Regions from separate parts of the Chromobacterium sp. LK11 genome, predicted to be linked through region 2. Evidence: riboswitches for the same ligand, from Rfam matches in the RefSeq annotation. Region 2 holds a riboswitch; the other holds the start of a gene.

The links. A riboswitch is a leader RNA that binds a small molecule or an ion and turns the genes downstream of it on or off. The one in region 2 is predicted to bind glycine.
Region 1: another riboswitch for glycine. It lies ahead of gcvT (glycine cleavage system aminomethyltransferase GcvT); the one in region 2 lies ahead of VK98_RS01180 (trimeric intracellular cation channel family protein).

What each region holds. Positions count from the first base shown of each region.
Region 1 covers NZ_LDUR01000027.1:78,434-81,577, reverse strand. Annotated here, with positions in the region: gene VK98_RS16040 (dihydroxyacetone kinase family protein) at 1-1,386, opposite strand, end outside; glycine riboswitch at 1,632-1,723, shown strand; glycine riboswitch at 1,738-1,834, shown strand; gene gcvT (glycine cleavage system aminomethyltransferase GcvT) at 1,876-2,964, shown strand; gene gcvH (glycine cleavage system protein GcvH) at 3,037-3,144, shown strand, end outside.
Region 2 covers NZ_LDUR01000002.1:75,695-78,838, forward strand. Annotated here, with positions in the region: gene VK98_RS01175 (aminoglycoside 6-adenylyltransferase) at 1-176, opposite strand, end outside; gene VK98_RS01180 (trimeric intracellular cation channel family protein) at 534-1,268, opposite strand; glycine riboswitch at 1,325-1,507, opposite strand; glycine riboswitch at 1,509-1,595, opposite strand; gene VK98_RS01185 (DUF3141 domain-containing protein) at 1,732-3,144, opposite strand, start outside.

The sequences.
Region 1 (3,144 bases), on a different contig from region 2:
GGCGGCCCAGTCGCGCGGGCCGGGAGCGCTCGCCGCGTCCAAGCGCCGAGCCGCGCGCAGCAAGGCGGTGGAGTAGAACGGGCCGGAGCTGCCGGCAATGGCCTGGCGCAAGGCCTGGCCGACCGCGCGCAGCGCCGTGGCGGGCTCGCTCCAGGCGCTGTCCGGCAAGGCCCGGATCGCCGCCGCGCCGCGCTGCATGCTGACGCCCAGATCGCCGTCGCCGGCGGCGCCGTCGAGCTCGGTCAGCAGGGCTTCGGCGGCGTCCAGCGCGTCGGCCGCGGCCCAAGCCGCGGCGCGCAGCCTGGGGTCGGCCTTGGCGGAGGAGGGGGCCGTTTCGGCGCGCGGCGGCGCCGGCCGCAGCTGGCGTTGCGCCGGCAGGCGGCCGGAGCCGGGCCAGGCCGGAGCCTGGGTGGCTTGATCCAGCCAGCTGAGGCGCTGCTCGTCCAGCGCCAGCAGCGACAGCGAGCAGCCGGGCATTTCCAGCGCGGTCATGAAATTGCCGCTCCACAGCCGTTCCACTCGCAAGCCGCGCTGCCGCGCCGAGGCCAGCGCGCTGCGCGCCACGATGGCCAGCTCCATCGGCGGGGTGCCGCCCAGGCCGTTGACCAGCATCGCCACCCGCTGGCCGGGCCGCCAATCCCTATCCTGGACAATGGCGTCTAGCAGCGTCGCGCACAAGGCGTCGGCGGATTGGCGCGGCGCGCGGCGCACGCCGGCTTCGCCGTGGATGCCCAGGCCCAGCTCGATTTCGTCCTCGTCCAGTTGAAAGCCGGGGCGGCCTGTGGCCGGCACCGTGCAGGCGCCCAGCGCTACGCCCATGGTGGCCACCTGTTCCGCCGCCCGTCGCGCGGCGGCTGCGACTTCGGCGAGGCCGGCGCCGGCGGCGGCCGCCGCGCCGGCGATCTTGTGCACCAGCACCGTGCCGGCGATGCCGCGGCGGCGCGCCGGCTCCACGGTGTCGCGCAGCGCCACGTCGTCGGCCACCACCACGCTGTCGACGGCGATGCCCTCGGCGCGGGCCAGCTCCGCCGCCAGGCCGAAATTCAGCCGGTCGCCGGTGTAATTCTTGATGATCAGCAACACGCCCCGGGGGCCGGCGACGGCGCGGATCGCCGCCAGCACGGTGTCTACGCTGGGCGAGGTGAACACATCGCCCACCGCGGCGGCGTCCAGCATGCCGTGGCCGATATAGCCGGCGTGGGCCGGCTCGTGGCCGCTGCCGCCGCCGGAGATCAGCGCCACCTTGTCGCGCAGGCCGCCGGCCGGCAGGTCCGCCCGCAGCAAGACGTTTTCCTCTTCCAGCAGCGCCAGGCCGGGCAGGGTGTCGGCCAGACCTTCCAGCATCTCCCGCGCCACATGGCGCGGATCGTTGATCAGTTTTCGCATCGCGGCTTCCTTTCCATATCGGATAGAGATCGTGCTTGGTCAAGACGGATGTCATCTTACGATCAGCGCCGGCCGGACGGGGAGTTTGTCGATGGGATGATCGATAAAGAAGCAAAATATGTTCGTAATCGCTCTGAAACGAAGCAATGTCAGTTCAATGTTTTGCGGTTTCGAATATTTCAAGTCTTTGTTTAAGTTGAAGATAAACACGGCTTGCCAAGCCCCGGCCCAGCAACCATAATCTGGCTCGTCATGCAGGAGAGAGTGGCCGCCCGCGCCACCGCCGAAGGCGCAAGCGCACCCGCAATCGCTCAGGCAAAAGGACTGCATCATCGGACTGGCCGCAGCCAGTTCGCCGAATCTGGAGAGCGGCATCCGCGGATGCCCACCGAAGGGGCTAACGGCCGCAAGGCCGGAAAATCTCAGGTGCAGGGACAGAGGGGTGTAGGGAATAGAGCAACACTACACGCTTTTGCTAAGGACGCACCGATGACGGCCCCGAAACGCACCCCCCTGTTTGACTCCCACATCGCCGCCGGCGCCAAGATGGTCGATTTCGCCGGCTGGGAAATGCCCATTCACTACGGCTCCCAGCTCAAGGAACATGAAATCGTGCGCAGCGACGCCGGCATGTTCGACGTTTCCCACATGACGGTGCTGGACATCAGCGGCCCGGACGCCAAGGTCTGGCTGCAGCGCCTGATCGCCAACGACGTGGCCAAGCTAGGCTTCGAAGGCAAGGCGCTGTATTCCGGCATGCTCACCCCCGACGGCACCGTGGTGGACGATCTGATCGTCTACCTGACTTCCTACGGCTACCGCATGGTGGTCAACGCCGGCACCACCGACAAAGACCTGGCCTGGATGGAAGGGCGCAAGGCGGACTTCGACGTGGACATCAAAGTGCGCCGCGATCTGTCCATCCTGGCGGTGCAAGGCCCGCAAGCCATCGCCAAGGTCTGTGCGGTCAAGCCCGAGCTCGCCTCCGTCATCCAGGCCTTGAAGCCGTTCCAGGGCCAGCCCGTCGGCGACTGGTTCTACGCCCGCACCGGCTACACCGGCGAGGACGGCCTGGAAGTGATGCTGCCCGGCCTTGAGGCCGCGGCCTTCTTCCAGCAATTGCAGGCCGCCGGCGTCGCCCCCATCGGTTTGGGCGCGCGCGACACCCTGCGCCTGGAGGCCGGCATGAATCTTTACGGCCACGACATGGACGAAACCGTGTCTCCGCTGGAAGCCGGCATGGGCTGGACCATAGCCTGGGAGCCGGCCGAGCGCGACTTCATCGGCCGCAAGGCGCTGGAGGCGCAGAAAGCCGCCGGCGTGAAGAGCAAGCAGGTGGGCTTGGTGCTGGAAGGGCGCGGCGTGCTGCGCGAAGGCCTGAAGGTGGTGGTGGACGGCGTAGGCGAAGGCGTGATCACCAGCGGCACCTTCTCGCCCACCCTCAAGCACTCCATCGCGATCGCGCGCGTGCCGGCGGGCACCGGCGACAAGGCGCTGGTGGACCTGCGCGGCACCCTGACCGAGGTGCGCGTGGTCAAGATGCCCTTTGTGCGCAACGGCAAGAAAGTTTTCGCCTGAGCCGATTGGCCTGGCAGGCCGCGCGACGCGGCCGGGAATATCGTTAAGACCTGGATTTGACTGGAGACACTCATGAGCAACATCCCCGCCGAACTCAAATACGTTGAAAGCCACGAATGGCTGCGCCTGGAAGCCGACGGCTCCGTGACCGTGGGCATTACCGAGCACGCGCAAGAACTG
Region 2 (3,144 bases):
GCCAGCGCAGCCGGGTCCGGGCTGATGATTTCCAAATCCAGATCGGAATGGATGTCGACGCTGCCGTCGTCGCGGGCAAAGGAGCCGGAGAGGATCAGCGCGTCCACGTCCGGGCGGCTGTGCGCCCAGGCGGTGGCGCTTTGCAAACGATGGTTTTGCGGGGCAAGGCTCAACATGCGGGGTGCTTTCGGCGGGGGCGGGTTCGGGTAGGCCGCCGCCGGGCCGGAAAGTTCCGGCAGGCGGGGCCTGCCGGTTTAGAGCCGCTCACAAAACCGCGCAGCGTGCCTGAGCCAAGGCGCGCCGACGCAGGCAGTACCCGTAGTACGACCAGGAGGCGCAACGCAGGATCAGGGGTGTTGTTAGCGGGTCTTAGAACGTGTTTACGATCTCGCGAGCTAAGGCGAGACAAGGCGAAAACCGCTGAGAAAGCGGAATGTACAAGTGGTACATGAGCATTTCGAAGCAGTTTTCAACGCCCTTTTCTATCCATCCTGCCGACGCGCAGCAGATCGTAAACGGGTTCTTAGCCGCGCTTAATGCAGATCGTGCCGATACATGAACACCGGCAGCCGCCATTCGCGCCAGATGGCGGCCAGGCGGATGGTGAGGCCGACGGCGAAGCTGGCCAGCACGTTGAGGTCATGCGGCACGCCCAGTTTGATCAGGCCCAGGTAGAGCAGGGCCACGGCGAAGGAGACGCTGGCGTACAGCTCCTGGCGGAACACCACCGGCACGCGGTTGCACAGCACGTCGCGCAGGATGCCGCCGGCGATGCCGGTGATCATGCCGGCCATCACCACCACCACTGGGTGGTAGTCCATGGACTGGGCCACGCCGCAGCCTATGATGGTGAAGGCGATCAGGCCCAGCGCGTCCAGCACCAGGAAGACGCGGCTGAGGCGTTTCATGTAGCGGGCCACGAACACGGCGGCCAGGCCGCCGGCGATGACGAGGCCGACGTATTCCGGGTGCTGGGTCCAGCCTATCGGGTAGCGGCCCAGCACGATGTCGCGCACGGTGCCGCCGCCCAGGGCGGTGAGGAAGGCGATGACGGTAACGCCGAAGATGTCCATATTGCGGCGGCCGGCCGCGAGCGCGCCGGTCATCGCTTCCGCGGTGATGGCGATCAGATAGATCAGGGTAAGCATGTAGTTGCAGTGGTCAAACAGGCTGGCGCCGAGATGAGCGGCGAAGCCGGGTGGGAAAATGGGTTGGCAATGGGCGGGCCATGCCAGGTGGCGCGCAGCCTGGGCGAGAGTTTCGAACATGGGCATTCCTTGAGCATGGCCGACGGGCCGCGCATGGGCGCGACGCTGCCGGCATTGCCTCTCCCCTTGTCCTTTTACCTGAGAGTTAGATGACGGGCGCGGCCGGTGTGCGGGCCTTGCCGGATGTCACTTGCCCCTTCGGTGGGCGGCTAAGGGCCGGTCGCATAATCTGACGCGCTGTTGCTGAAGCGTAGCAGATGATGAACGAGCGCTTAGGGCCTCTCTCCAATCGGCTGGTATCCATGGGCTGCGGTACTGTTGCCTGAGCGATTATGGGAGTTTGCGTCTTCGGCGGGGGCGCATGCCCCTCTCTCCCGCAGCAGGCAAGGATATTAGCGTTTGCTGTATTGTTCAGTCAACGACTGTATACATGGGGCGAGGCAAAAATGTTGCAGTGCGATATCGACACAAAAACGCCCGGACGGCGGTTTGGCTGTCCGGGCGTTTTTGCGCTGCTTGATGCTTAGTTGCTAGGCGTTTTGGGCTTGGTCGCGCCGTTGCCGGCGGCGGGTTTGCCCGTGGCCGGGGTTTTGGCTGCGGGGGCCTTGGCCACGCTGGCTTTGGGTGCGGCCGCTTTGGCGGTTTTGGCCGCCGCGGGCTTGCTTGGGGCCGGTTTGGCCGCCGCCGGTTTGCCGCTGGCTGGTTTGGCGGCCGGCGAGGGTTTGGCGGCGGCGCTGGGCTTGCCGGCGGTGGTCTTGGCCGGGGCTTTGGCGGCCGGTTTGCGCGGGGTCGCCGCTTTCTTGGCCGGCGCGCTGGCCTGGGCGGCGGGGACCGCGGCAGGAGCGGCTGCGGCTGTCGCTATTGCCGGCTCGGCGGGCGGCAGGATGGCCGGGGCCGCCGGCGCGCGGGTGTCCAGTTGCAGCGCGTGGGCCACTTGGTCCAGCCGCTGCTGCTGTTCCGGCGCGATATTGCCGCTCAGCGCCAGCAGCTCGTGCGCCAGCTGCCAGGCCTGGCGGCGGCGGTGTTCTTCCGGTAGCAGCTTGGGCAGGCCGGCCAGCGCGCGCGCCTCGTCCAGCCGCACCAGGAAGACCTGTTTGCGGGCGACTTCCTTCAGCTGCATCAGGGTCATCGGATGTTCGTGGCGGATGTCGTGCATGATGCGGCGGATGGCGTTGAACGGGCGCTCGTCTATGATGCCGCGGCCAATCGCCACATAGGTGAGCAGACGCACGAAGCCGTCGGCCAGGGTGCCGCTTTCATAGGCGGGGTCCAGCACTTGGCGCTTGAGTTGCAGCCTTTCCTGCTTGTCCCAGCTGTCGCTGCGGGCGGCGCGCGCCTCGCGCGCGGGCTGGACGCCCACAACGGAGGCCAGCCACGGGGATTCGTAGACGGCCTTGAAGCAGTGTTCGGTGGCGGCGTCGCGCAGATCGCGGCAGCGGTCCAGGCTTTGGGCGATCCAGCCGGACCATTGTTCTTGCAGCTTCCACAGCGGGTTGTCCGCGCTCACCGGCTGGCGATGGGCGCGCACGTATTCGGCGGCGGGCTTGAGCCAGCTGAGCCAGGGGTTGAACGGGGAGATCAGCGTGCGTTCCAGCCGCGCCGGGTTGAGCTGGCGTTGGCATTGGGCGCCGGCTTCGCTGCTGACGGCCTGCAGCGCCGGGGAGATGAAGCGGTTGTAGATGCCCTGGTTGATTTCGGAGACGCGGCGCACCACTTCGAAAGCGCGCTCGTCCGCGCGGCCGTCGTCCAGCGCCAGGATGTCGGCCACTTCGCGCGCTTCGAAACGGATGATGTAGCGGCCCTTGATGTATTCCTGTCCCGGGGTGCCGGGGGCCACGTCTTCGATGACGGCTTCGTACAGGCCGGGGGCCAGCACGTCGATCAGGTCCAGCGCGCTGGCGAATTCGCTGTGTTCGCGGTTGGCGATGCCGGCGGA